DNA from 2 places in the Aestuariirhabdus sp. LZHN29 genome. Region 1 is predicted to be linked to the other one. Evidence: predicted binding sites of a transcription regulator. Region 1 holds the regulator's gene; the other holds the start of a gene.
The links. Region 1 encodes sigma-54, which starts transcription at its own class of promoters, with help from an activator protein. Its sites were predicted from a motif close to TGGCACNNNNNTTGCTNT; they were not measured.
Positions count from the first base shown of each region.

Region 2: the regulator sigma-54 is predicted to act here: its motif matches at 3,753-3,770, upstream of glnL (nitrogen regulation protein NR(II)).

Region 1 is NZ_JBNIEU010000002.1:196,984-212,232, reverse strand. Features, by position in the region: gene ACP3PW_RS07655 (S1C family serine protease) at 1-1,054, shown strand, start outside; gene hisD (histidinol dehydrogenase) at 1,106-2,419, opposite strand; gene hisG (ATP phosphoribosyltransferase) at 2,487-3,140, opposite strand; gene murA (UDP-N-acetylglucosamine 1-carboxyvinyltransferase) at 3,155-4,417, opposite strand; gene ACP3PW_RS07635 (BolA family protein) at 4,466-4,708, opposite strand; gene ACP3PW_RS07630 (STAS domain-containing protein) at 4,796-5,098, opposite strand; gene ACP3PW_RS07625 (MlaC/ttg2D family ABC transporter substrate-binding protein) at 5,098-5,742, opposite strand; gene mlaD (outer membrane lipid asymmetry maintenance protein MlaD) at 5,792-6,253, opposite strand; gene mlaE (lipid asymmetry maintenance ABC transporter permease subunit MlaE) at 6,259-7,038, opposite strand; gene ACP3PW_RS07610 (ATP-binding cassette domain-containing protein) at 7,040-7,855, opposite strand; gene ACP3PW_RS07605 (calcium/sodium antiporter) at 8,081-9,034, shown strand; gene ACP3PW_RS07600 (KpsF/GutQ family sugar-phosphate isomerase) at 9,052-10,026, shown strand; gene kdsC (3-deoxy-manno-octulosonate-8-phosphatase KdsC) at 10,026-10,550, shown strand; gene lptC (LPS export ABC transporter periplasmic protein LptC) at 10,547-11,116, shown strand; gene lptA (lipopolysaccharide transport periplasmic protein LptA) at 11,103-11,615, shown strand; gene lptB (LPS export ABC transporter ATP-binding protein) at 11,624-12,349, shown strand; gene ACP3PW_RS07575 (RNA polymerase factor sigma-54) at 12,467-13,999, shown strand; gene hpf (ribosome hibernation-promoting factor, HPF/YfiA family) at 14,124-14,411, shown strand; gene ptsN (PTS IIA-like nitrogen regulatory protein PtsN) at 14,424-14,879, shown strand; gene rapZ (RNase adapter RapZ) at 15,006-15,249, shown strand, end outside.
Region 2 is NZ_JBNIEU010000001.1:421,532-436,780, forward strand. Features, by position in the region: gene thiI (tRNA uracil 4-sulfurtransferase ThiI) at 1-1,136, opposite strand, end outside; gene glnA (glutamate--ammonia ligase) at 1,515-2,921, shown strand; gene ACP3PW_RS01950 (DUF4124 domain-containing protein) at 3,036-3,590, shown strand; gene glnL (nitrogen regulation protein NR(II)) at 3,807-4,868, shown strand; gene ntrC (nitrogen regulation protein NR(I)) at 4,885-6,315, shown strand; gene ACP3PW_RS01965 (DUF6701 domain-containing protein) at 6,312-10,832, opposite strand; gene ACP3PW_RS01970 (hypothetical protein) at 11,069-11,479, opposite strand; gene ACP3PW_RS01975 (PulJ/GspJ family protein) at 11,476-12,345, opposite strand; gene ACP3PW_RS01980 (prepilin-type N-terminal cleavage/methylation domain-containing protein) at 12,345-12,827, opposite strand; gene ACP3PW_RS01985 (pilus assembly FimT family protein) at 12,824-13,327, opposite strand; gene ACP3PW_RS01990 (prepilin-type N-terminal cleavage/methylation domain-containing protein) at 13,352-13,798, opposite strand; gene ACP3PW_RS01995 (type II secretion system protein) at 13,855-14,382, opposite strand; gene ACP3PW_RS02000 (type II secretion system F family protein) at 14,510-15,249, opposite strand, start outside.

The sequences.
Region 1 (15,249 bases):
TATCGTTCCCAAGCCCGCCATAACCCTGCAATCCGTTGATCCACAAGTGGTTACAAACACGATTCGCTCCTCCTACAGTGACGCAGTGGCAGCAGCGGCTCCAGCCGTAGTGAACATTTACACCACAAAAATCGCAGACGAAAACAACCCGTTACTGCCGACCCCGGAGCTGGACCGGTATCGCGGTTACGACAGCGTTCCCCGCAATCAGCGCATGCAATCGAGCCTGGGCTCTGGCGTCATCATGAGCCCGGAGGGCTACATCCTCACCAACAGCCACGTTATAAAAGAGGCCGATGAGATTATCGTAGCGTTACGCGACGGACGCGACACCCAGGCCAGAATCATTGGAGACGACCCCGAAACCGATCTGGCGGTCCTCAAGATTGAGCTCGAGGAGCTGCCCACGATTACACTGGCCGACTCGAATACCGCTCGCACCGGAGACGTCGTGCTGGCTATCGGCAACCCTTTCGGCGTTGGCCAAACGGTTACCATGGGAATTATCAGCGCTACCGGTCGCAACGAGCTCAACATCAACACCTACGAAGATTTTATCCAGACCGACGCGGCTATTAATCCGGGTAATTCGGGCGGCGCGCTGATCAGCGCCGATGGCAACCTGCTGGGGATCAACGCCGCCATATTTTCCCGCAGCGGAGGCTCCCAGGGTATCGGGTTTGCAATCCCCTCCGATCTTGCCCGCAGCGTGATGCTGTCGATCATCAAGCAGGGGCGGGTAATTCGTGGCTGGCTGGGTATTGAGGCGCAACCCCTCACACCGGATCTGGCAGAATCCTTTGGCATCGCCCTGCGCGACGGGATTCTGGTTTCCGGGGTTTATAAAAACAGTCCGGCTTCCAGCGCTGGCCTGCTACGAGGAGATGTCATTACCCAGATCAACGGCGTCTATGCCGGCGATGGTCGTACGGTCATGGATCAGGTGGCCCGCCAGCGCCCCGGAGAGCGCGTCGCGATAACGGTGTTGCGCCAGGGGATCGAGCGCACCTTTGATACGGTTGTGGGCGAGCGACCGCGTATTGTCTCCCAGTGACGATGCCCGCCTCCCGTCACTGACGTGTTGGGAGCCAGACATTCGACGCGACTACTTGCGAATACGGTACTCGGCAGACCGGGCATGGGCGGTCAGTCCCTCGCCGCGAGCCAGCACCGATGCAACCTTACCCATTTCGGACGCGCCTTGGGCGGAAAACTGGATGAGCGACGAGCGCTTCTGGAAATCGTAAACCCCCAGCGGCGATGAGAATCGTGCAGTGGACGAGGTTGGCAGTACATGGTTGGGTCCTGCGCAATAGTCGCCCAGCGCTTCTGCCGTGTAACGTCCCATAAAGATGGCACCCGCATGGCGTACCTCTTTAGCCCAGGACTCCGGATTCTCCACCGATAACTCAAGGTGTTCAGGGGCGATACGGTTCGTTACCGCCAGCGCCTGCTGGCGATCACACACCTTGATCAACATCCCCCTCGACTCCAGGGAGGCGCGAATAATGTCGGCGCGCTCCATCGTCGGCAACAGTTTTTCAATACTCTCCTGCACCCTGTCGAGGAAGGCCTCATCGGTGGAGACAAGAATGGATTGGGCGTCTTCATCGTGCTCGGCCTGGGAGAAGAGGTCCATCGCGATCCAGTCCGGATTGGTCTGCCCATCGCACACCACCAGAATCTCCGACGGCCCCGCAATCATGTCGATTCCCACCTGACCAAACACCATTCGCTTAGCCGTGGCCACATAGATATTGCCAGGTCCAACGATCTTATCGACACCCGGCACACTTTGGGTACCGTAGGCCAGTGCAGCCACCGCCTGGGCACCGCCAATGGTAAACACCTTATCGACTCCGGACTGGTGGGCTGCGGCTAGCACCAGCTCATTGAGTTCACCATCGGGGGTAGGCACGACCATGATGATTTCGCCAACCCCTGCGACCTTCGCCGGTAGTGCGTTCATCAATACAGAGGAGGGGTAAGCCGCCTTCCCTCCCGGCACATAGATGCCAACCCGATCCAGCGCGGTCACCTGCTGGCCCAGCAAAGTCCCATCGCTGTCATGGTACTGCCAGGATTCCTGCAACTGGCGCTGATGATAATCACGGATACGCTCGACCGCGACGCGCAATGCCTCGCGCTGCGCCTCGGGTAATCCATCGTAAGCCTGCTGCAACCGCTCTGCGCCAATACAAAGCTGGCTCATTTCCGACACATTGAGGCGGTCAAATCGATTGCTGTACTCGACCAGTGCTTCATCACCACGTCGGCGTACATTCTTGACCACATCCGTCACGGTGCTCACTACGGCGTCGTCGGACACGCCCTCCCACGCCAACATCTTATCGAGGCGCTCGCGAAAACCTTCCGCGCTGGCATCGAGTCGGGCGATGGCTACAGTGGAGTTCGTCATGTAGATTCTCCTTTTGGGCTGTTTACTACGCTACCTTGCAGTTCGGGTGTGAGGGCCGGTGCTGTGATCAACCCGCTTTGCGAGCCTCGTTCACCGCACCGCCAAGATGTTCGATCAACCCCTGAACCTTGGCATGCTTAAGCTTCATTGACGCTTTGTTGACCACCAGGCGAGAGCTGATCATGGCGATCAACTCCTGGGGCTCGAGCCCATTAGCCCTGAGGGTGTTGCCGGTATCTACCACATCGATAATACGGTCGGCCAACCCAACCAGCGGTGCCAACTCCATCGAACCATAGAGCTTGATGATATCTACCTGCTGCCCCTGAGCGGCATAGTAGCGACGGGCGACATTGACAAACTTGGTCGCTATTCGCAGGCGCCCAGTGACAGCGGGAGCGTTAACAGGACCCGCGGTCATCAATTTACACCGAGCTATATCCAGGTCCAGCGGCTCATATAAGCCTTTGCCACCATGCTCCATGAGCACATCCTTACCCGCCACTCCCAAATCGGCGGCGCCATGCTCCACGTAGGTAGGCACATCCGTCGCACGGATAATCACCAGCTTGACGTCATCGCGAGTGGTATCAAATATTAGTTTACGGCTTTTATTGAGGTCTTCCAGCGGCTCTATACCGGCTGCTTTCAGTAACGGCAGCGTATCATCGAGGATTCGCCCTTTAGAGAGCGCAATAGTCAATTGTTGCGAATTGCTCATCCGGTGAAGGTCTCCTAGCCGGGTATGCGGCGAATTTTGGCGCCCAACAACTGCAGCTTCTCTTCGATACATTCGTAGCCACGGTCAATATGATAGATTCGATCGACGATGGTATCGCCCTCGGCCACAAGGCCCGCAATAACCAGGCTCGCCGAAGCGCGCAGATCGGTTGCCATCACCGGGGCTGACTTCAGCTTGTCTACCCCCCTGACGATCGAAGTATTGCCCTCTACCGTGATATCCGCGCCCATGCGCATCATCTCATTGACGTGCATGAAACGGTTTTCAAAGACGGTTTCGATGATCTGGCCAGTACCCTCTGCAATGGCGTTCATCGCCGCGAACTGTGCCTGCATATCCGTGGGAAACGCGGGGTAGGGGGCTGTTTTCAGGTTAATCGCCTTGGGGCGCTTGCCTTCCATATCCAGCTCAATCCAGTCCTCGCCGACGGTCAACTTGGCGCCGGCTTCTTCAAGCTTGACCAACACCGCATCAAGAATATCGGCGCGGGTATCCTTAAGCTTAACGCGGCCACCGGTAGCGGCGGCCGCCACCAGGTAGGTACCGGTCTCAATTCGATCGGGCAGCACCGGGTAGGTGCAGCCATGCAACCGCTCAACGCCGGTCACCTTGATCGTATCGGTGCCGTGACCCTCGATCTTCGCCCCCATCGCAATCAGGCAGAGCGCCAAATCAACGACTTCGGGCTCGCGCGCGGCATTTTCCAGTACAGAAACGCCGTCGGCGAGACACGCGGCCATCAGCAAATTCTCGGTGCCGGTCACGGTCACGGTATCAAAGAAAATACGGGCGCCTTTGAGTCGATCTTTAACCTTGGCGCGGATATAGCCGTCTTCCACCGTAATTTCGGCACCCATCTGCTGCAGCCCGCGAATGTGAAGGTCTACTGGACGACTACCGATGGCACAACCGCCGGGAAGAGCCACTTCCGCTTCGCCAAAATGGGCCAGCATGGGGCCGAGCACCAGGATAGACGCACGCATGGTTTTCACCAGCTCATAGGGTGCGCTGAGACTCTTGATGGTGCTTGCATGAACCTCAACGTTGAGGCGCTCATCGATCACCAGCTCCACCCCCATGCGACCGAACAGCTCGATCATGGTGGTGATATCATGCAAGTGAGGCAAATTGCACACGGTAACCGGTTCATCGGCCAGCAGGGTTGCGGCGAGAATCGGCAGCGCGGCGTTCTTGGCACCGGAGATGCGAATCTCGCCATCGAGGCGCACTCCGCCACTTATAATCAATTTGTCCATTGTTACTCCTGAAGCTCGATCGCGATCATAAACCCAACACTACAGGGGCTATTGGTTGCGGTTGAGCCATTGCTCGCGTTTATAAAATTTCATATTAACGGCATGAATGGCACCACTGGCAATCGCCTCGTTAAGGTGCTGATACACCAACTGCTGGCGCTTCACAGGGCTCAGGCTGGCGAGCTCGTCACCGATCAGGTTGAGCCTGAAATCACAACCCTCTCCCTCGACCAATACCTCCACTCCATCGAGTCGGGATTCCAGCAACTGCTTGATCTCATCGGGCGCCATGGGTCACCTCATCCTGTTCGGCAATAAAAAAGGGCGCTCATGATATAAGAATACACAGGAGGGTGAAAGGGCGGGCAACGCCAATGACTAAAGGACGCTCAGTATCTCATCGACACCGCATACCCGGGCGAGATCGATCAATTCACAGGGGATATCCAGCACCTCAAGAGACCCTTGGTGCTGCTCAAGAAAATGCATCCACTCCAACAACAGGGCAAGACCCACGCTATTCACCTTCAACACCCCATCCATGTTGAGTTTCCAGTGAATCCCCGGAGCCTCCCGCATCAAGGATTGAACCAGTTGATCGAGCGCCGGGGCACTATCGAAGTCGATCTCCCCTGCCAGAGAGATCTCCTGTCGCTTCGATAGCCAGGCCTGGGCACGCATCAGCTGGGTTGCGATTCGTTGCTTTGGGCCAGAATCTGCCCCCAGTTGTCGATCACGTACTGCAGGTCCTTGTCATTATCCTGCATCGCCTGATCAAATTGGGTGCGAAACAATTTGCCAATATTGATGCCGTTAACGATCACATTACGCATTTTCCAGTGGCCATCCGCGTCTTTAAACATGGTGTAGGTCAGGGGGATCAGGGTGCCATTAGCCGTGGTGACGTCCATCTCAACCGGAACCCTGCGCTTACCCAGTTTTTGGGGGTCTACGGGCTTAACCACAATGTCAATATTGAACTGTCGATCATCGAACTGTCCGATCGCCTTGCCGTAAAACTCCACCAAACTACGTTTGAAGACCCCTTCGAAACGCAGCATCTGCTCAGGGGTGGCTGCACGGTTGTATTTGGCACTCACTACGCTACTGGCAATCGCATCGAACGCCACGACGGGGGACAACAACTCGTCCAGCGCCTGATATAGCGCTTCTGGATCGGCGCTATAAAGCTGTCGCTGCTCTTTCAACAACACCAGCATGCGATCGGTGGTGTCACGCACCACCGCCTCGGGACCCACCTGTGCATGAACCAAAATGGGAAACAACAGCAACAGCGCAATGCTGGTCGAACGAAACCACTTCATAATCCGCTCCTCAGAACTCCTGACCGGAACACCATTATCCCGCAACACCCTAATTCTTCTCAACCGTATTTAACAGGAACTTGCCGATCAGCTCCTCCAGTACCAGGGCCGACTGGGTATCCTCAAACTGGTCGCCGTCGACCAGGTACTCCATATCTCCACCCACACTGATACCAACGTACTGCTCGCCGAGCAGGCCTGAGGTCAAAATGGAGGCCGTACTATCCAGGGGGATATTGTCGTAAGTTCCATTGATCGCAATCGTTACCTTGGCTTCGTAAGAGTCACGATCAAACTCAATCCCCACCACCCTGCCGATAGCGACGCCACTCATCGATACCTTGGCACGCAAGCTCAGCCCACCCACATTACTAAAATACCCTACCAGTCGATAATCGTTATCGGCCGCAGATATCGAAAGACCACTGACCCGCAGAGCCACCATAACCAGCGCTAGCATCCCGGCCACAATAAAAGCCCCCACACTGATCTCCACCGTTCTCATGCGCATGTTCACTACCCTCCAAACATCACTGCGGTCAAAATAAAGTCCAGCCCAAGCACCGCCAGGGATGAATGCACGACGGTACGAGTGGTCGCCCGACTAATCCCCTCTGACGTAGGCACACAGTCATACCCCTGGAAAACCGCAATCCAGGTCACCACAAAACCAAACACTACACTCTTGATAATTCCGTTGAGCACATCGCCCTCGAAGGTTACGGAGTTCTGCATCACTCCCCAAAAGGACCCTTCATAGATACCCAACCAATTCACTCCAACCATCGCACCGCCGATCACACCTACGCAGCTGAAGATCAGCGCCAGCAAAGGCATGGAGATAAACCCTGCCCAAAAACGTGGCGCAACGATGCGTTTAAGGGGGTCGATACCGATCATCTCCATGCTGGAAAGCTGCTCGGTCGCTTTCATCAGGCCGATCTCCGCGGTCAAGGCCGATCCCGCGCGCCCGGCGAACAGCAGCGCCGTCACCACCGGCCCTAACTCACGCACCAACGTCAGGGCCACCATCTGCCCCACGGCCTCTTCGGAACCGTATTTGACCAGTATATTGTAGCCCTGCAACCCCAGCACCATACCGATAAAGAGTCCGGAGACGGTGATAATAATCAGTGATAGCACCCCAACCGAGTAGAGCTGCGCCACCAACAGCTGATAACGGGAGCCGAACAGTGAGCGCCCAAAAATAGCACCCAGCAAAATAATAAATGCCCGCCCCAGCGCTTCCAGGCGCTCCAACCCCGAGCGACCTATAAGGCGTAGCCTGACAAGAATACTATGCATCCTGCTCCCCTATCAGATCCCGCCGATACTCCTGGGCAGGGTAATGGAATGGAACAGGGCCATCCGGCAGGCCTTGCATAAACTGGCGAATCCTCGGGTCGGGAGAGTTAAGCATCGCTTTCGGCGTACCAAATCCGAGCACATGGGTATCCCCCACGACGTAGATATAGTCGGCGATACTCGCGGTTTCATGGACATCGTGGGAGACGATCACGCTGGTCAACTGCAGGGCATCATTCAGCATGCGTATCAACTGCACCAGCACCCCCATCGCCATCGGATCCTGTCCGACAAAGGGCTCGTCGTACATCATCATCTGCGGATCCAGGGCAATGGCTCTGGCCAGCGCCACTCGCCGCGCCATCCCTCCTGACAGCTCGCTGGGCATCAGGTCTCTTGCACCCCGCAGTCCCACCGCCTGCAGTTTCATCAACACCAGGTCGCGAATCAGCGCTTCGCCAAGCCGGGTATGCACCCGCAACGGGAAGGCCACATTTTCAAATACGCTAAGATCCGTGAACAGCGCACCACTTTGGAACAACATGCCCATTTTCTTGCGGATAGAAAATAGTTCACCGCGCCTCATGGTAGTGACATCCTGGCCATCGACCCGGACACACCCCTGATCCGGCTTCAACTGGGCCCCGATCAACTTGAGCAGAGTCGTCTTACCGGTACCACTCGGACCCATGATGCCGGTAATTTTGCCGCGAGGAATCTTAATGTCGACCTTATCAAAGATGATGCGACTCCCGCGCCGAAAACTCAGCCCGCACATCTCTACATAAGGATCATCAAAAGCACTCATTCCGCTCGCCAACTCCTTGGCATCAACCCCAACCTAAATGATAAGCCGGGCTAAATGCACATAATTCCCTAACGGGTTACTTCCGCGCATTCTAATCACTTATGGGTGCCGCTACCAGTGCGCCCTGCTACCCTCTAGCGACCAAGTGCAGGCATGCTTGCATTCGCAGATGATAATCTCTTTAATTAGCCCCCTTTTTAAACGGTCATTTTTATGTTGTTGGCAATGCTTTCAATAATAGCCGGGTTCGCCGCCTTGATCTGGAGTGCCGACAAATTTGTCGAGGGCGCTGCAGCCACGGCCAGACAGCTGGGGATGTCTCCGTTACTGATCGGTCTCACGGTCGTAGCGCTGGGCACATCGGCACCCGAGATACTGGTATCGATCATGGCGGCTATGGATGGCCATGCCGGACTCGCGGCCGGTAACGCGATCGGCTCCAATATCGCCAATATCGGCCTCGTTTTGGCGATCACCGCACTGATCGCACCACTGCCCGTTAAAAATTCCCTCATATTACGGGAGATTCCGCTTCTGGTGGCCATTACCCTGCTTGCAGGGTGGTGCTTGCTTGACCTGCACCTGGGCCTGGTCGACGGTATCCTGTTACTGTCGGGCCTGGCGATCACCCTGTACCTGCTGTTTCGTTGGCAAAAACCACCACTGGCTGCCGAGAACCAGCAGCTCGCCGACAATGAAGCCGATGAGATTCCCGATATTCCCCTGGCACGAGCGCTGGCGATTCTTTTGGTCGGCCTCACCGTGTTATTGGTCAGTGCTCGAGCACTGGTTTGGGGAGCAACGGAGATCGCACTACTTTTCGGCGTCAGCGACCTTGTGATAGGCCTCACCGTCGTCGCGATCGGCACCAGTCTGCCCGAGCTGGCAGCATCTGTTGCCAGCGCTCTAAAGGGGCACCACGATATCGCCCTGGGTAACATCGTAGGGTCCAACATTTTCAATCTGTTAGCCGTACTGGCAATGCCGGGCCTGATCGCCCCGACCCATTTCGAGACCGAGATCCTGCTGCGCGACTATGCCAGCATGCTCGCACTGACCCTGTTACTGGCGGCCATGGCGTGGCTAGCACTGCGCCGCGGGGGGATTGGACGCTACAGCGGCGGCATTCTCTTTGCCTGTTATAGTGCGTATTATGTCGCCTTGTACTTCACTCTCTAGCCCATGGTAATAGCAATATGAGCCACCCAACCAGTTTCAAGGAGTCAGGCCTGCGCACGGTGCGCATGGAGCAGGAAGCGATCGGCGAACTGCTGCAACGCATCGACGGCGACTTCGAGGCGGCCTGCGAACTGCTGATGAACTGCCGCGGACGCATCGTAGTGGTCGGCATGGGCAAATCGGGTCACATCGGTACCAAAATGGCTGCGACCCTGGCCAGCACCGGCAGCCCCGCATTTTTTGTGCACCCGGGCGAAGCCTGTCACGGCGACCTTGGCATGATCACCGTCGATGACGTCGTCATCACCCTGTCCAACTCGGGCAATACCGGCGAGATGGTGACCCTGATCCCGCTACTCAAACGGCTTGGTGTGCCCATGATCAGCATGACCGGCAACCCCGACTCTGCCCTCGCACAGGCGGCAAATGTTAACCTGAACACCGGCGTAACACAGGAAGCCTGCCCCCTCAATCTTGCCCCCACCTCCAGCACCACGGTGTCGCTGGTCATGGGAGATGCGCTGGCCATTGCACTGCTTGAACGCCGCGGCTTTAGCGCCGAGGACTTTGCCTTCTCCCACCCCGGTGGCACCCTCGGTCGCCGCTTGCTGCTCAAGGTTGACGACGTCATGCACAGCGGTGAGCGCCTGCCCATCGTTGTGGAGGGCACCCCCCTGCGTGATGCACTCATGGAGATGACCCGCAAGGGACTCGGCATGACCGCCATCACCACTACAGATGGCGCCCTTAGCGGGGTCTTTACCGATGGCGACCTGCGCCGCTCACTGGACCGCGAGCTCAACATGGCAACCACCTCAATCGATGACGTCATGACCCGCAACTGCAAAACCGTCACCCAGGGAGTGCTCGCCGCCGAAGCGGTCCATATCATGGACGAGAGCAAAATTAACGGCCTTATTGTGGTCGATACTGCGCACAAACCCGTAGGTGCCCTCAATATGCATGACTTGCTGCGTGCGGGAGTCGTCTGATGTTCAGCCACCTAACTGCCCGCGCACAACGTATTCGCCTGGCGGTGTTTGACGTCGATGGCGTGCTCACCAACGGCCAGTTACTGTTTAGTGAAAACGGCGAAGAGCTGAAAGCCTTCTCTACCCTTGATGGGCAAGGCATCAAGATGTTGCAACAGGCCGGTATCGAGACTGCCATTATCACCGGGCGCCGCTCGCAACTGGTGGCACGTCGCGCCACCAATCTGGGCATCACCCACGTTTACCAGGGCCGTGAGGACAAGCTGGTTGCCCTGCAAGAGTTGCTACCCACACTGGGATTGACGCTGGATGAGGTTGCCTACCTCGGTGACGACCTGCCGGATCTGGCCGTTATTCGGCAGGTTGGACTGGGGGCAGCTGTTGCCAACGCCCATTTTTTCGTCAAACAGCACGCCTGCGCCGTCACCGAGACCAACGGCGGTAACGGCGCGGCGCGCGAGTTCTGCGATGCCTTGTTAGCCGCACAAGGGAAACTGCAGGACGCACTGGACCGTTATCTGTGAGAGCGCTGTTCATTGCACTGCTAGGGGGCATACTGCTCGCCTATGGGGGATTTTACCTCTACCAGAACACCCCCCTGCGGCAAGCCCTGACTCCGCCAGACACTGACCCTCGCGAGCGGCAGGAGGTCGACTTCTATATGCAAAACGCCCAGCTAACCCGATACAACGAACATGGCGCCCTTGACCACCGACTCAATGCCGTGGAGGTCAACCACTACCCCCACAACGACACCACGATGATCAGTGAGCCACGAATGACACTGTTAAAGGCGGACGGCGAGCGCCACATCAGCGCACGTTCTGGAAAACTGCTGCCAGGCAGCGAAGATCTGGAGCTATGGGATGATGTGGTGATGCGAGTGCTGGCGCAAGATGGTAGTGAACGGGGACGCCTTGATACCGATTTCATCACCCTATACTCTGGGCAGGAGCTGGCGTCCACCAACCGACCTGTCACCATTACTACACCCAGTGGCGTGACTCGTGCGGTGGGGATGAAAGCCAACCTTAACCAGGACCAAGTTCAACTGCTGTCCAACGTCAGAGGCACCTATGAAGCCCAATAGCTCCTTGATTATCGGCCTGTTAGCCAGCGCGCTCTTTAGCGCTGTCGCCCACGCCCTGCCGGAAGACCAGTCCCAACCTATTCGAATCAAGGCGGACACTGCCGATATTGATGAAGGCGCTGGGCGAGCCATCTACACCGGCAATGTGACGATGAACCAAGGCACTATCCATATTAGCGGCGACAAAATCACGCTCTACACCAAGGAGGGAAATGTCACCCGTATGGTGGCGGAAGGCAATCCTGCCCACTACCGGGAGAAGCCTGCCGCCGACAAGGAGATCATCAAAGCCTATGGCAATACCATCGACTACTCCGTTGCCAGCGATCAGGTGAAATTACTTAAGAACGCCCGCCTGCTGCAGGAGGGCAACTCCTTTACCGGCGAAACGATCCACTACAACATGACAACCCAGGCGGTTAATGCCCAGAGCGGAAGCTCCAGCAGCAAGGCCGGCAACCGTGTCGAAATGATTATCCAACCCAAAGTCAAGCAGTAGATATCCCCATGGCAACCCTTAAAGCACTTCACTTGGCAAAGAGTTACCGCGGAAGAAAGGTGGTCGAAGATATTTCGATCAGCATCTCCAGTAGCCAGATTGTCGGCTTACTAGGGCCGAACGGGGCAGGAAAAACCACCAGTTTTTATATGATTGTCGGGCTCGTGCAGTCCGATGGAGGCCAGATTTTAATCGATGGTGTGGATATTACCCGCCTGCCAATGCATGGCCGCGCACGCCAGGGCATAGGCTATTTGACCCAGGAAGCCTCCATTTTCCGAAAACTAACCGTTACCGAGAATATCCTCTCCATACTGGAAACCCGCAAGGATCTCAATCGCAAGCAGCGACTGGAAAAACTTGAAGCCCTGCTGCGGGAGTTCCACATCACCCATATTCGCAACAGCAAGGGTATCAGCTTGTCGGGTGGAGAGCGCAGACGAGTAGAGATCGCGCGGGCGCTAGCCACGGAACCCGCCTTTATCCTGCTCGATGAGCCCTTCGCCGGGGTCGACCCCATTTCGGTCAATGACATCAAGGATGTGATCCGCCACCTGCGCGACAAGGGCATCGGAGTGCTGATCACAGACCATAATGTTCGCGAAACACTGGATATCTGTGAGCTTGCCTATATCGTTAGTGAAGGCAAGATCATCGCCGAGGGTAATGCCGAGGCCGTGATGAATAACCAGAAAGTGAAAGACGTTTATCTGGGACACGAATTTCGCATATAGGCATTCATCCCGTTCAACCCTATAATAGAACCATGCAAGATTTTTGCCGGAGCAGGATGCGACCGGAAAACCCAACGGGAGTGATGCGCAGATTATGGACCGGACATTGTATTATTTATGAAACCATCCCTAGTCCTGAAAATGGGCCAGCAGCTGACGATGACGCCTCAGCTGCAACAAGCCATCAAACTACTTCAGCTCTCTACCCTGGATCTGCAGCAGGAGATTCAACAAGCCCTCGAATCCAACCCCATGCTCGAGCCCGAAGAGGGTTCCGATAATGAGGCGGCGACCGAGCAAGAAAGCGCAAAAGATGGTAGCGAGTTCGACAACAAGGCTGAAAACAACGGCCTAAAAGAGGCTGAGCAGCAGGATCAGCAAAGCGCCGACAGTGCCAACAACGAAAATGAGGTGATGTCCGACGACTGGCAGGACAATATCCCGGAAGATCTGCCCGTTGACACCGCCTGGGATGATGTTTATCAATCCAGTCTGCCGCCCTCCTCGGGGTCGGGCTCGTCCGACAACGATGAGTACAATCCGGCCACGCGAGCCAGCACCTCAGAAACCCTTCAGTCCCATCTGGAGTGGCAGCTTAACCTGACACCTATGTCCGACACCGACCGGGCGATAGCCATTACCATCATTGACGCACTCAAGGACGATGGCTATCTCAGCTGTAGCTGCGAAGAGCTGATGGAAGGCATCGAAGAGGATCTGGACATTGAACTGGATGAGTTTGAAGCGGTGTTACACCGTCTTCAGCAGTTCGATCCAGTCGGTGTGGCGGCTCGATCCCTCAGCGAGTGCCTGTTAATCCAGCTTGCCCAATTGCCCACCACCACCCCTCACCTGGGTTCAGCGGCCCTGGTGGTTGAGAAACACATCAACTTGTTGGGCTCCCATGATTACGCTCAATTAATGCGCAAAACCCGTCTCAAAGAGGCCGATCTCAAAGCTGCGATTGAACTGATCCAGACCCTCAACCCAAAACCCGGGGCAAGCATTCAAAGCAGCGAGCCTGAATATGTCATACCCGACGTCACCGTAAAAAAGGTGAACGGCCGCTGGACCGTCGAGCTGAACCCGGACTCTGTGCCCCGAGTCCGCATCAACTCGGGTTACGCTTCGCTGGTCAAACGTGCTGATAACAGTTCAGACAACACCTACCTGAAAAACCACTTGCAGGAAGCCCGCTGGTTTCTCAAGAGTCTGCAGAGCCGAAACGAAACACTGATGAAGGTGGCCACCCAGATCGTTGAGCATCAGCGCGGGTTTCTGGAGTATGGTGAAGAGGCGATGAAACCGCTGGTACTGCACGATATCGCCGAAGCGGTCAGCATGCACGAATCCACCATATCCCGGGTAACGACGCAAAAATACATGCACACCCCCCGCGGCATATTTGAGCTCAAGTATTTCTTCTCAAGCCATGTCAGTACCGCCAGTGGAGGAGAGTGCTCCTCTACGGCAATCAGGGCTATTATCAAGAAGCTTGTGGCCGCAGAGAACCCAAAAAAGCCATTGAGTGACAGCAAGATAGCGGGTTTGCTTGCTGAGCAGGGAATTCAGGTTGCTCGCCGCACTATTGCCAAATACCGGGAGTCATTATCAATTGCTCCTTCTAACGAAAGGAAACGTCTGGTATAGGTTATATTGATTGGCGACAACATTGAGATATCGAGCCTCGGATATGATCGGTAACAGAGGCATACACTTGAGCCTGACACGACGTCGACTCAACATCATGTAACAAACATTCAGGAGAAAACGCATGCAAATCAATATCAGTGGTCATCATGTTGATGTAACGGAAGCATTGCGTGAATACGTAGCAACTAAAGTCGATCGTCTTGAGCGACACTTTGACAGCATCACCAGCGTCAACGTAACCCTCAGTATCGAAAAAGAGGGACAAAAAGCGGAGGCCAATCTGCACGTCCGCGGTGCGGACATCCACGCAACTGCCGTCCATGAAGACATGTACGCGGCCATTGATATGCTGTCGGACAAACTGGATCGCCAGCTCATGAAACACAAGGAAAAGAATCTCGCCCGTTAATTAGATCTGGCTATGAATTTTATATCCCTCCTAAGCCCCGACCGCAGCCTCTGCGCTGCGGAAGGCGGCAGTAAAAAACGCGTACTCGAAACACTTGCCGAAACTCTCGCCCAGGCAGGGCAGGAGATAACAGCCGACGAGCTGTTTAACGGCCTGTTTGAGCGTGAACGCCTCGGCAGCACAGGCTTTGGCAAAGGTATTGCGATTCCCCATTGCCGACTCACCTCCTGTACAGAACCTGTGGCGGCACTGCTCAAACTGTCTGAGGGTGTCAATTTCGACGCCATGGACGAGCTCCCGGTAGATATCATCTTTGCCCTCGTTGTCCCCAACGAAGCGACTAACGAGCATCTGGCGATTTTGCAGGCTCTGGCCGGCCGGCTGGACAATGCCAGCTACCGTAACCGCCTGCGCGCCGCGCAGAGCAGTACCGAACTCTATCAAATGGCGATCGCCCCCCTCGACTGATCTCCCAAATCGCAGACCTGCCACAATGCAACTGGTATACTGCCAGCTCAGTGACTTACGCGGTCAACACCCACCACACCAGAAACAGGGCGCGGCACGCACCAGTCGGCAAGTGGAACCAGCAAAATGCGATTAGTAATCATCAGTGGAAGATCGGGATCCGGCAAAAGTAGCGCGCTGCACGTGCTCGAGGATCAGGGCTACTACTGTGTGGACAACATGCCAGCAGGCTTACTGGGGTCTCTAGCCGCAGAGATCTCAAGCGAGCAGTCACTTAGAAATGCCGCTGTCAGCATCGACGCACGCAACATGCACGCGGACCTTAAACGCTTCCCCGAGATACTGGCCCAACTAACCAATAATGGCGTGC
Region 2 (15,249 bases), on a different contig from region 1:
TTGATGGCGCGCTCCAGAACCGCCATATCGAAGCGCTCCTCCTCCCGCTCAACCCGGTGCTTACGCGCCCTGGTGGTTGGGTTAACCGATATCACTCCGCAGTATTCGGGTATATGGCTGGAAAACTCTTCGGTGCCGATACGCCGGGAGATATTGATAATATCCTGCTTATCCATCGCAATAAGCGGACGCAACACCAAGGTATCCGTTACCGCATCAATAACCGCCAGATTGGGTAACGTCTGGCTGGATACCTGGGCGACCGCCTCTCCGGTGACCAGCGCCTCTATCTTCATCTCGCGGGCAATCTCACTGGCGGCTCGCAGCATCATGCGCTTGAGAATCACCCCCATCTGCGAGTTATCCACCTTGGTAAGGATTTCGGCCACCACCTCTTCAAACGGAACCGACACAAACATTACCCGGTGGGAAGAGCCAAATTTATTCCACAGATAGTACGCGACCTCCTTCACCCCTACCTCATGAGCCTTGCCGCCCAAGTTAAAGAAGCAGAAGTGGGTATTGATTCCCCGCTTGGTCATAAGAAAGCTTGAGACCGTGGAATCGAAGCCCCCGGAGATCAACGACAACACCGGGTCCTGGGTACCCAGGGGAAAACCGCCCAAACCCTCGTGTCGACGACGCACCACCGACAGAGTCTTGTTGCGGATCTCTAGCCGCACCGTAACATCGGGATCTTTTAAACGAACCCCCAGGGAGTCGGCGTGCTGATTTAACCCACCGCCGACATATTTCTCCGCCTCATGGGATGTGAACTCATGATTACCCGTTCGACTGGCCCGCACACAGAAAGTCTTGCCCGCGAGAGAGTCACCGACTTCGGCCAGGGTCACCTCGAACAGATCGTGTAGGGTTTCAAACGGATGCTGACTGACCTCCAGTACATGGGCAATGCCCGGCGTACTCATTAGACGCTCGATGAGCTGCGCGCAAAGGGCTTCATCCTCGCTTGACGGCACAACCTCAACCCGATCCCAAACACCCTGCACCTCGACACCGGGGTCGATCACTTTGAGCAACGTACGTATATTGCGGCGCAACTTCTTCACAAACTGAGTACGCACCGGCTTACTCTTGATAGTGATCTCGGGAAACAGCTTAACGATAAATTTCATTCGACGGGTCATCTGAGGGGGAAAAAATAAGGCGGTACATTATACAAAAAGCGGGTAGACTCGGCACTGCTTCTGGAAGGATTCATCTGTAAAGATTTCTCCCCATCCCGAGGCATGCCTCAACCCAAAAGCACCAAATTGGTGCGGCAACCAAGATTACAGCACTGATTTGGTGCCTTTATGGCCGAGGTGCGCCAAAGCTATCTCTACGGAGCCCCCTATTTCAGCTCTCTGGAGGTGGTTTTATACAGTGGCACACACCTTGCTTTATCTTGGGTCACGATTTTGGTTCTGCATCGTCACCAACCTGGCAACGGACAGATCAGCGTAAATGGTGGGCTACACCACCACACTTAATGCCCTTTTGGAGGAAACGAGATGTCAGAGAACACTCTGAAACTGATTAAAGATAACGATGTTAAGTGGATCGACCTACGATTCACCGACAGCAGCGGTAAAGAGCAGCACGTCACTATCCCCGTCGGCGAAGTTAACGACGACTTCTTCGAAGAGGGCAAGATGTTCGATGGTTCATCCATCGCGGGCTGGAAAGGCATTAACGAGTCTGACATGATCCTGATGCCTGAAGACAGCGCCTCTGTTATGGATCCCTTTACCGACGAGAGCACCCTGATTGTTCGCTGCAACATCGTTGAACCTTCGACTATGCAGGGCTACGAACGCGATCCACGCTCTGTTGCTAACCGCGCAGAAGAGTATTTGAAATCTACCGGCATCGGCGATACCGCATTCTTCGGTCCCGAGCCCGAGTTTTTCGTATTCGACGACGTAAAGTGGAAATTCGACATCTCCGGCTGCTCTTACGAGATCAATTCCGAAGAAGCTGCCTGGGCCTCCAACGCCCAGTTTGAAGGCGGCAACACCGGTCACCGTCCGGGCGTTAAGGGCGGCTACTTCCCCGTACCTCCTGTCGACTCCATGCACGACCTGCGCGGCGCTATGTGCAACGCCATGACGGCCATGGGTCTTGAGGTTGAAGTACACCACCACGAGGTCGGTACTGCTGGCCAGAATGAGATCGGCGTCAAGTTCAACACCCTGGTGAAGAAGGCTGACGAGGTTCAGGTCCTTAAGTACTGCGTACACAACGTTGCCCACGCCTACGGCAAAACGGCTACCTTTATGCCCAAGCCATTGGTCGGCGATAACGGCAGCGGCATGCACGTTCACATGTCCATCTCCAAGAACGGTGACAACACCTTCTCTGGCGACGGCTATGCTGGCCTGTCCGATACCGCCCTTTACTACATCGGCGGCGTAATCAAGCACGCCAAGGCGATCAACGCCTTCGCGAACGCGTCTACCAACTCCTACAAGCGTCTGGTTCCTGGCTTCGAAGCTCCTGTTATGCTGGCTTACTCCGCCCGTAACCGCTCCGCTTCTATCCGTATCCCCTACGTGAACAGCCCCAAGGCGCGTCGCATCGAAGTTCGCTTCCCTGACCCGACAGGTAACCCTTACCTGACGTTCGCGGCCCTGCTGATGGCGGGCCTTGACGGCATCAAGAACAAACTTCACCCCGGCGATGCTGCCGATAAGGACCTCTACGACCTGCCAGCCGAAGAGGCTGCCGAGATCCCAACCGTAGCCACCAGCTTCGAAGAAGCCCTGGCCGCGCTGGACGCAGATCGTGAATTCCTGACCGCTGGCGGAGTATTCACCGACGATATGATCGACGGTTACATCGCCCTGAAAAATGACGAGTGCGTGCGCGTTAGCCAGACCACTCACCCGGTTGAGTTTGATCTGTACTACAGCGTCTAATACTTGCCATCGGAGCGGGTCTTCCCGCCCCCACCAAAGCCCCGCCCTGCGGGGCTTTTTTGTTTCCGGCAGGAATAGCTTATACTCAAATGATAGAGCAATGGAGGCTTGTAGATGATTAAGCGACTTTTCGTCCTGATAACGGTTGGGGCACTGACCAGCACCCCGACCATGGGTGCCCAGATCTACCGCACGGTGGACCCAGCAGGCAATGTCACATTTACCGACAACCCGCCAGAAGGGCAGGCTTCCGAAGCGGTTAAGCTGAAACCGATGACGACCGTATCCCCACCGGCAGTCAAACCTTTACCGGACGATTCCGAGCCGGATGACAGCGAGACACCCTCCCAGGAGTTCAGCTACACCTCGCTACAAATTCTATCTCCTGAACCCGGAGAAACCATCCGTGGAGCCGGAGACTTTCAGGTGGTCGCCGCCACCGACCCTGAGATGCGCGAAAGTGATAGCGCACGCCTGCTGATCGACGGAAACCCGTTCGACAAGCGCCAAAAGAGCCTGTCATTTGCCCTGACAAACATCGATCGAGGAGCGCACACGCTTGAGGTTCAGGTTGTAGATCGCAAAGGCAAGACGCTCATCAGCAGTCGTGTTGAGGTATTTGTCCATCGCGCAAACCTGGGTACCCCCCGCGCTACCCCCGCCAACTGACCCACTAGAAGGCAACCCAAAAAGAAGGCGCACCAAACTGGTGCGCCTTTTGTTTTTGCCCCCTATACTCATTTATCGGTAACCGCCTTTGCCTCATTCTGGAGCCCCACCCCATAGGGAGTCTCTGGGACAGAGGATCAAAAAGGGGCGCGTGGTACATTTTGGCTCACCTTTTGCAGTTAAGCTGCGACTCTCTGCTGTTTTACCCGAGGATTCATGTCCGGCCTTCATCAACAACTTTTAGAAAACCTGTCGACCTCTGTCGTAGTGCTTGATGACCGCCTCTGCATCATCTACATGAATCCCGCCGCCGAAGCCCTGATGGAAGCCAGTGACAACCGCCTGCACGGCCAACCCCTGTCTGACCTCTTTGTAGAAAACCCCTCTGCCACCGACGCCCTGCTTCAAGCGCTCCGTGACGGCAACCCCTTCACAAAGTGGGAAGCTACTTTGTATCTCCATACCGGCGCACAACTCGAAGTGGACTACGTGGTCACCCCCCTCACCGACTCGAGTACCCATCTTATTCTTGAGTTACTACCAAGGGATCGCCTCAAACGCCTTAGTCGTGAAGAGGAGATGCACTCCAAGCAGGAGACCACCCGCATCCTGGTGAGAGGTCTAGCCCACGAAATCAAAAACCCCCTCGGAGGTATTCGCGGCGCGGCCCAATTGCTGGCCCGCGAACTCGATGGCCCCGAGCAGCAAGATTATACCAACGTCATCATCGAGGAGGCTGATCGTCTCAGCAACCTGGTGGACAAGATGCTCGGACCCGTTAAGCCACCCAACCTGCTGGATCTCAACATCCATGAGCTATTGGAGCGGGTGTGCCAACTAGTCAATGCCGAAGCGCAAGGCGCTCTGGCCATAGAGCGGGATTATGACCCCAGCATCCCCGATGTCAGCGCAGATCGCGAGCAGTTGATGCAAGTCCTGCTCAATATCGCACGCAATGGGATGCAAGCGATGGAGTCCGGAGCCGAGGGCTTGACCTCCGGCATCCTGACGATACGAACACGCACCCAGCGACAGCTGACTATCGGCAATCATCGCCACCGGCTGGTGGTACGCATCGATCTGATCGACAACGGCCCGGGAGTCCCCGCAGCCATCAAGGATCAAATATTCTATCCCATGATCAGCGGTCGAGCCGAGGGTACGGGCCTGGGGCTTAGTATTGCCCACTCCATTATTGCCCGCCATCAAGGCGTACTGGAGTGCGAATCCGTGCCTGGCAACACCTGTTTTACCATTTACCTTCCCCTTTCCTGTTAGATTCCCGGAGCGGAACATGAACCAAAGCAACGTATGGATTATTGACGACGACCGCTCCATACGCTGGGTGCTCGAAAAAGCACTGCAGCAGGAAGCGATTACCACCTCCAGCTTTGAAAGCGGGGACCAGGTACTGCAAAAGATCTCCCAAGTTCAGCCAGAGGTGATCATTAGCGACATCAGCATGCCGGGTATCGACGGCCTGACACTCCTCTCTCAGATCAAGGAACAGTTTCCGGAACTACCGGTCATTATCATGACCGCCCACTCGGATCTCGATAGCGCCGTTGCCTCCTACCAGGGGGGGGCATTTGAATACCTGCCCAAGCCTTTCGATGTCGACGAAGCCACCAGCCTTGTCAAGCGCGCCCTCAGTCATGCCCGCGAAAACCAGGCGCAGCTCGCCGAACCCAACGCCATGGAGACCCCCGAAATTATCGGTGAAGCACCCGCCATGCAGGAGGTGTTTCGTGCAATCGGCCGGTTATCGCAATCCAATATCACGGTGCTGATTAATGGCGAATCCGGCACCGGCAAGGAGCTGGTCGCCCACGCTCTACATCGCCACAGCCCGCGAAGAGACAACCCCTTCATCGCACTCAACATGGCTGCCATTCCCAAAGACTTGATGGAATCCGAACTTTTCGGGCATGAAAAGGGATCATTCACAGGGGCCGCCGGGCAGCGCCAGGGGCGTTTCGAGCAAGCGGACGGGGGCACGCTTTTTTTGGATGAGATCGGTGATATGCCCGCTGAAACCCAGACCCGCTTGCTACGCGTGTTGGCCGACGGAGAGTTCTATCGGGTAGGAGGGCACACCCCGGTTAAGGTGGATGTTCGAATTATCGCCGCAACCCATCAGGTTCTTGAGACACTGGTTAAGGAGGGGAGTTTTCGGGAGGATCTGTTCCATCGGCTCAATGTGATACGTGTTCACATACCCAAACTGAGCGATCGACGCGAGGACATACCGCCACTCATGCGCCACTTTCTTAATCGGGCCGCAAAGGAGTTGGCCGTAGAGCCCAAGCTTCTGAAACCCGAAACCGAGGAGTACCTGCGCAATCTTGCATGGCCTGGCAATGTACGCCAGCTGGAAAATACCTGTCGCTGGATCACCGTCATGGCATCCGGTCGCGAAGTACTGGTTTCCGACCTCCCCCCCGAATTGACCGAACAGGGAGAACTGCCGACTACAACCAGCAACTGGGAGCAGGCGCTGCGTAACTGGGCAGACCAGGAGCTTACCAAAGGTCACAGCGCTCTACTCGACAGCGCCGTTCCCAGCTTCGAACGCATCATGATCGATGTCGCACTCAGCCATACCGCCGGCCGACGCCGAGATGCGGCACTATTGCTGGGCTGGGGACGTAACACCCTGACGCGTAAAATCAAGGAGCTGGGAATGAATGGCGCCGATATGGAACTCAGCGACAACGACCTCTAACGGTATACCTCGCGACGATAGATCATGGGCTGCTCTCCACGAAATACACCAAAGGTTGCCGTGGCGCCAGGACTGGCAGGCGCTCCCAGCGTAAACCAGTCGTACAGTAGCCAGTCGTTCGCCACGGGGGCCTGCAGCGTCACTCGGACAGAGCCTTCATTACCAACCCCTGGCGCACTCAGATTAAGTGCACCCGTCCCCGCAACGAACCCGGCCCATAGGGGCGTGGTTTCCCCGGCGTCCAGGTTACCGCTGTAATCGGTCAACTCAATATCAAATGCATCCACCACCGGTGGCACCGAGAGCACCGTGCAACTGTCACTGGCATTGGTGACAAACCCAAACTGGCCCACCACCTGATCCCACTGCTGTACGGTCACGGGAAGATTCAACGGCAACACCTCAGGACCAAACCCGGGTTCAATCAGCAGGCGACCGAACCGAATCTGGGTGCCGGTGATACCACTTAGACTGTAGGCTTCACAGCTGGCGCTGGCGCCCCCCACTCCGCGATAACAGACGGCATCACTATCGGTTAAATCAGTCGCCGCCAGATCCAGTGACAATTGCGCCGAAAAGGGGATGTCGTTGGCGGTGGGTCTTATAGACAGTTTATCGTAGCTTAGCAATTCATCGCTTATCGTCAGGATTGCCAATCCATCCAGATTATTGTCCCCTGCCAGTGTAACCGTCGCCCCGCTACTATCTACCTGCAGGTCTCCTCCCTGTCCCGCCTCATCGGAATAGCTTCGTGCTGCCAGCGAGCCGGAAAGTTTCCACAGGTCATTGCCATAATTTTGCGTCACCGTATTCACACGACTGTACCCCGTCACCGTCAACTCGGGATCGGTGGCGAAGCCGAACGGCTGCCCCTGATAAGTAAACGCACAGGACCACCCCGGCTCCCCGTTCCTCAACAGGGGGACATTAGCGCTGACATCAAAGTACGCGGGGATAAAACGTCCCACGGCAACCGCCGTGCGAAGAATCGCCGCAGTATCGATGGTACCGATGCCAAGGTAATCCCCATCGAGCACGCGAGGCCGCAATGACAGCGAACCGACTTCGTCCCAGCGCTGCTGACCTGTGTAGACACCGCCAGCGATAGATCCACTAAGGTCTACCAAGCCCGGATCGATACCGCCAGACGGCTGCAGCAGCGCCGTATCAAAGCCTACAGTTTCTCCTTCAGCACCAAAGCTCGGGGTCACATCACCCTCTGCATCAAGGGATTCGACCTCAAGGGTCAGGGGGTCACCTGCGGCGATAAAGCGGGTATCAGTCGCCGACACCGGGGTGGGTGGCTGTGGCGAAGGGTTGGTATTAGTCAGGCTGGCAGTTTCGGCAACCTGAGTCAGCCTCAGCTCGTACGGCCGCACCACAAAGCTTTCGCTCTCCCCTCGTATTGGCAGGATTCCCTCACTGGCTCCAACCCTAAGCTCTCCCACATCCTTGTAGTTCAACCCTGCCAGGGTCGCCTGTCCCTGATTGAAGTTGATGCCATGGACAGTGGCCGCCCCCTCACCGTCGCCTAAGGGCGCCCCCCCTCGGGTAACAACTATAGGGCCGACTGCGGGATTAACCCGGGTCATCCACAAATTTAGATTTTTGCTGCCCTCATAGGATTCAATAACACCACACTGCGGGTCATCTTCGGTCTGACCGTAGGCGGCGATATGAAGATCAAAATCGATCGCTGAAACCTGAACAGGGATCAGTTTGTTAATGGGGGCGGCAGGTGGATTCAGCAATGGGCTGGCGGTCAGGGTAAAGCCATCGGGGGAAAAGTCGATAGAACCGGAGCTGGCATCATCTCGAATGCCCACATCGTCGCTCTGGTATACCTGTAAGGTAACGCTCGCAGGCAGGGGTAGAAGTGGGGTTCCATCGTTGTACAGCAGATTAAACTGCGCGACCCCAAGGTCGCCAGCCACAAACTGATAGGTGGCCACTCCATCGTCGGGGGCACCGTTAGCAAAGCTGCCACCCCCGCTTACAAGGCTCCACTCACCGCGGCCGGTTTGGGTGTCGAGGGTGATGGCACCGGCATAATCATCCACTACGTCGTTTAGCAGATCCCGGGCGCTGACCGTCACAACAACGCCGCCACTGTCACAAAATATGGCACTGTTAACGTGGGTCAGCGTAAAGTGGTCGACGGCGGACCCCACTCCTGGGCACAGAGCTCCCCAATCCATATTGGACAGTGCGCTAGCATCGTAGGTAAAAGCCCCGCCTGTGTTCAGATTAAGTCGATTAGCCGTGGCGGCTCCGTAGTTGAATCCGTTATTGCCAAATACCGTTCGCCCCTGAGAATAGACGATAGCCGATGATGTTACATCGCTATTGGTCGTCAGGTTTCCATAGCCATAGAGCAGCAACTTACTGGGATCCCCTGCCACCCCAGCTGCCGGGGAGTTAAGCAAACTATCATCACCAAAAGTGACATTATCTCTTATAAACAGGCGCGCACTCCCTGCGCCGACAACATTGATTTGGGCACGCTGACCAACTCTCAGGCGGCGGACCCAGTAGTCTCCTTCGACCAGGTTTAATACCGCATCGTTCCTGAGGCGCAGATCATCGATAAAATAGACATTTTGGTTGGGGCTGATATTCAGCGTTGCCCCGTTTCTCACATCGATATTGTTGTAATCGGTATCACCACTGGAGCCAATTGTATCGTTACCATTGTTGGGGACCTGCAGATTACCTTCTACTTGGGTGCCCAGTTGAAAGGCACCCGGATCCAACTGATCCACCGCGCTATTGTTGGGCTGACAAGATAACGGGAAACAGGAATCGGCCTGAGTATCAACCTGGTCGGCAAATAGAAAGCGGTCGGTGGGGTTGGTAATCTGTGCGTTGTTGCCGAAGGTGATGCGGCCGACGTTGCCACCGCCGATGGTATGAGTCTGCATCGCATTGGGAAAGCTTGCCTCACACTGGGTCAGCGGAATTCCACAGGGGTGTGTCAGGTTCATTACATCGACCACCTGGGCGTTGGTCAACACCTGATCGTAGATGCGAAGTTCATCGATATCGCCATTAAAGCGACGTGTCGCAATGCGGTCATCACCAATCAGCAACGGCAGGGTATTGGCCAGAGGGGTTCCGCCGAAGTTGGCACTACCGCTGGGCACGCCATCGATAAAGATTGTCTGCGCCCCTGGCGCATGACGGATCACCACATGATGCCACTGACCCGGGGTGAGGCTTGTGGTTGAATTCAGCTGCTGGGTAGCGTTTGGCCCGGTAGTTTGCCACCACCAGTTCACGTTACCGCTGGTATTGACATGAAACTCATAGTTAGTGTCCTTGGATACGATGGTCTTCAGCTCTGATGCCGGCCATCCGTCACTGCGCACCCAGACCGCTACGGTAAAACTGTCGCCTGCGTCGAGTAGTGGGTCATCGGCAATCTCAACATAGCCATTCGCGCCATCGAAATCACCGTAACTACAGGTTCCGGGATCACCTTCTATCGGCTTGGGGGAGGCTGCGCCGGTACTGGCACCACCCTGCGCCACCCCGTTATTGCCGTTACCACTGCTATCGGTCACCTCTCCGGCGGCGCCACTCCAGCTGCTCTCATCAAGATGCCATAGGCCTATAGGGTCGGGAAGCAGGCCCGAACCCACAAACTCCACCAGATGCCATCCAATCCAGGCATCGGCAGCGGTGTTACTTCGCGTCATAGTCAAATTATTAGCCGACAGCGCCATAGTGACGGAACCGACCCCTATGATGTCGTCGCCAGCATAATCGGTTCGCCCCATATTCTGGCCGCCGGCCGGCTGCGCCGACGCAAAAACCAGCGACCGGGAAGGATCCACCGGGCTAATCGACGGCTGCGCGCTAGCCGCGCCCGTTGCAAGTTGTTGTAAACCGCCCTGTACGCTGGAACCGTCCAGCAGCTCTATAACCTGTACAGATATCTCTCCCAGCGCCGAGCCATTTAGTTCACGCTCTATGCGCACGGAGTTGTTGTTTTGGAACTCACTGCTCAGCATGCGGGCACCCACCTCTTGCTCAGTGCCACTCTGCGCACTGTAGCCAAGCAAAACAAAACTACGAGATTGATCCACCGTTGCGATCGAAACATTCTGCGTTCGAATATTGGAAGCCATCGACGTCGTCAGGTGCTGCACGCTGGCATCTCCCGGGGTGGTAAATTCAACCAACTGCCACCAGATGGTATGCACCCCATTGCCCTGATCGGCAGAGAAGCGCAGGGTACTGCCGTCGATAACCCGCCCTGACACCGGGTCGTCCCCGCCCCATTGACTGTGACTATTGCCTGGCGTTTTCGACCAGGTCAGAAATGATTGCGCGGGATTTACCGTCACCGGAATGGCTACGTTATTGGTAGTTCCCGACTGGGATAATTCACCCCGCTGAACGCTAACACCGCTATTGAACTCGGCAACATACCACTGAATTTCCATCGTACTGGTTTCAACAGTATTGCGGACAAACTCCAGCGTTGTGCCACTTTGGATTCTCCCGCGCAGCATCGATCCCGGCGGCCTATTAGAGTTGTGCGCCGTTTGAAAAATCAAAAATGACTTCGAAGGATTGATCGCTGAAGGCAGCGTAATAGTTATCGTACCATTGCCGTTACTGGTGGCTGTACCAGACAATACCTGACGCAGATCCGCACCCCAAACCATCGCGGACAACAGCCATAGGCACAGCAAAAACCAGCGGCTATTTGGCAATACTATGTAGGGCGGCCTTGCGTTTCTCATTATTAATCCCGGGTAATAATTGCTTCAATTTGTCGATAAACATAGTCCGGAGAGTTGTTGTAATTAGCGTAGCTCGCTTCCGACACAATACGGAATACCCTCACCTGCTGAACACCTTCCTGATAGGTTCCCTGCAAAATACATTGGCTCTGCACACTGAATCCGCTCAGTCCGTCGGCATTCAGAATCAGGTTGCTATTGGCACAACTATTTCCATCCAGTACCTGATGGGCCTGGTACTCAATACCCGCTCGCGCCGCCTGAAAGGCCCGGGAACTGAGCAGCCCAAGATCCGCCGTCGCCGACTGAACTCCCATCAAGCGCGCCATAAAAGAGATTGCCAACGCCACAATCACGATCAAAAACATCATCGCTACCAGTGAGAAACCACTCTGTCGGCGTATAGTCATCATGGCGAATTATCCACGTGCACCTGGTGTAACAACGAAATCGTCTCTCCGCCCAGGGAGAGACTCAGTGAAAGTGTCAGTAAGCCTCGCCCCTGATTACTTAATCCCGCGTCGTAGGTAAAACTGCAGGCGGTTACATGCTGGGTCAACAACGCGTTATTGGCTGTCGATAGTGGCGGCGCGGCTCCCGCAACAGGCTGAAGCGACTGCAGACCATAGCCCCAGTAACGGGTGATCTGACCCCCCTCACAAAGGTAACTGATGGGCTGGTCGACTACATAGATACGCCGCTGGGGGGAGGGAAAAGCGAACTGAAAGGGTGGATTGATGGTAACCGTGGCTCCGCCGCTAACCGCTGCACCCAAAGGGGAGATGACATGACTTCCCGCCACAGGCAGCGGGCCCAGGCTAGGGTTGGCGTACACGTTAGCACCCGCTAAAGGTGAGCCTCCTCCATCTTCAGCGCCTACGTTATAAACTACCAGACGACCTCCAGCCGGCACCGACAGCGTGCCCAGAATATCGAAACTGCCATCCGCGGTGGAAAAATCCAGAATATCGCCCCCTCCGACCCCATCGAGATCGGCACGATAACGTGCGCCACCGACCACATTTACCATCTCCAATGCGGTTGCGCCGCTGACCCGCAAACTGTTGGGTAGCGCGTTACGGATATCCCGGGCCATGATGCGCAGCGCCGACTCTGCTACGTCCACCAGCTCTGCTCGGCGCGCCGTATCAACATAGTGCTCCATGGGGCGGCTCATTATAGAAGAGACCAGCGCCAGTACCGCACCGCTGAGGGCGATCACCATCACCATCTCAATCAGGGTGAATCCCCGCGCCGATTGACACCTCCCAATACCCATTAGTAACGCGTCCTGTAGCCGGAGAGCAGTACCGCCAGCCCGTCCGGGGTGGTCACCTGAACATCGATGCGCAACACATCGTTGCCCGCGACTCCCTGCCAGGGGGTATTACGGGCTATCGTCACCGCTACCCTGTAGAACCCCAGAGCAGGAATCGGGTTGCCGTTGGCATCGACGGCTCCGTTATCGACCAGCCCGTCGTAGTCGCACACATTATTAAACAGCGCTCGGCTGCCGGCAGGAGGACCCGCGCAGGGATTGGCCGCAGGAGCCAACGAGGGGTCAACAAAGGGTTGCAGGTAGATCTCGTCCATATAAGCCGCGGCGATCGCCTGAGCTTGCTGGCGCAGCATAGGATCTGCGTTACGCCCGCCGATAGCGGCCATCGCGCCAAGGATAGCGGCCGCAGCAATGCCTCCGATGACAATACTCATCACCAGCTCGATAAGAGTCAGCCCTCGCTGGCGCCCAAGACGGTTCATCGCGAAAAACCTGTGGCGCAATCGACCCGCAGGGTACGCTGATCTGCGCCACTGCCCACACTGATGGATTCATCCCCGGTCACACAACTGGTGAGTCCGCCCGTACTGGTGAACTCTAAGGTCGCCGCCGTCACCGCCACCCCGTCAGGGTTGGTATTGGTAAACGCGTCGTAGGTTGAGGGGTGGGTCACGTTGCTGGCCACCGGATAGCTCGGTGCGCCCCCGGCCAGGCAGTTGGTGTCCTTGCGCAGGGAGAACCCGGCCCCACTGACGCTTACCTGCACCCGGCACCCAGAGGCCAACGCCAGCTTCTGGCCATAGCGTAGACCGGACAGGAGGTCATCGGCAAAAAATCGCTGTTCGTAAACGCCGGGCGTAAAAAAGCGCGGTAGGGCAATTGCCGCCACCACGCCCAGAATCACGATCACCATCGTGAGTTCGATCAGGGTATAGCCCGCAGAATGCCGGGAGCCCAGCAAGCGCTCCGCCTGGCAGTTCATAGGAGCAACCCCGATTACCCCATATTAATCACAGTTAACAATGTTAGGGGTTACCACAGGAGAACCACCTACAGGCGCGTCAGCATAGGTGAACTGGCAATCGGCCAGGGTGGTTGCCCCGGTACCCTGAATAGCAACGGGTGGGCCAGCTACAATGGTGTAATCTGCGGCACTAATCTGGGCTGCATCGAGAATCGACACAGTCGTTGGATAGCCGTTAGTCAGGGCGATGGTGGTACCTTCCAGACTTACCGCTGCCGGGTTGGAGCCATCGGCCAGATAGGCAGAATGGGCAATCGCCGCCGCCGAGCGCACAGATCCGAGGGCACCGTTTACCGAAGCGGCCCGCGCATCACCACCCAGGTCCGCAAAGCGCGGAAGGGCGAACGCCGACAGAATACCCAGAATAACGATCACGATGATCAGCTCGATCAGGGTGAAACCCTTTTGTTTAGTGTTAGTGATTTCCATTACGTCTTCCGCCTTTTCGTTTACAGTTATATTAAGCCAAATAGATCCGCCGCTAATCAGTTAATGATCGTAACCACGGAGCCGTTGAGTGAGTTGTAGATAATCCTATGATTACGGTTATCCGGTTGATAGATGAAGGTACACTGACCACCCGCCGCTGTAGCCAGATAGTCGGTGGCAACTCCGGTAGAAACCGTCGGTGCAGAGCCTTGCAGAACCGATAACCAAACCTGAATGCAGCGATTGGCGTCCGGGTCGCCGTTGTTGCCATCGGTCGAAACCGGCCAGCCGCTGGCATTGGTGCAAACATTTCCAGCCCCAAAACCGGCGAGGTTACACACGACACCGCCAATCTGATTGGTCATCCACTGGGCCCGTACCAACAGCACAGCCGACGCCAGTGCACCACCAGTGCCTCGAACAGCGTTCTCGTGAGCCGTATCGGCCACCTCGATGAAGCGAGGCAATGCGACTGCGGCGAGAATACCCAATATGGTAACCACGACGATCAACTCAATAAGGGTAAACCCCCGTTGAGATCGGGCTATTCCTGTTGAGCGCTGCACTCCCATGTTCAATTCCATCCCTTTGCCTGGTTGCGGCAACATCCCGCCGCCTTCTATCTCACATAGCTATTTAAGTATAGTACGCAACCAACTGTATTTTATGGACTATCTCACAAAATAATTGACAAAAAAAGTCCAGATTTCGCTAATTGCGTACCACCGACCCCAAATCCCACACCGGCAGGAACACGCCCAGCGCCAGTATCAACACCATGACCCCCAGCGCAACGATCAAAATGGGCTCAATAGCGTCGGCCAGACGTCGCAGATCGTAATCCACCTCTTGGTCGTAAAAGTCCGCTACCTCTTCAAACAACTCGTCGATGTTACCCGTCTCCTCACCTACCGCCAGCATCTGCAGCACCAATGGGCTAAACATCTGCGTGTTGGCGGCGGTTCTCAGCAGCGAGTCGCCGCGCTCTACACCGTTTCGCATCTGTTCGATTCCCGCCCCGATATGCTTGTTACCCACCGTCCGAGAAACGATCCCCAACACCTGCATCATCGGCACCCCGGCGCTCACCATCATCGAGAAGGTACGGGCAAATCGGCCCAACGCAATGCGCTCGAAGATCGCACCCACCAGGGGTAAGCGCAACCGGTAGCGATCCCACTGCAACCCACCCTGCTCGGTATTAACGTAACGCCACGCGGCGACGGCGGAAGCGGCAATCACCATCAACATCAGCCACCAGTAGTTAACAAAAAAATTGGAGGTCGCAATCAGGATTTGGGTAGGCCATGGCAGATCGGCACCCAATTTAGCGAACACTGCAGAGAACGACGGGATAACCAAAAAATTAACCACCGACAGCGCCACCACCATCGCCACAACCACCAGCATAGGATAACGCGTCGCTTGCTTGATTCGTTTGCGGGTTTCGC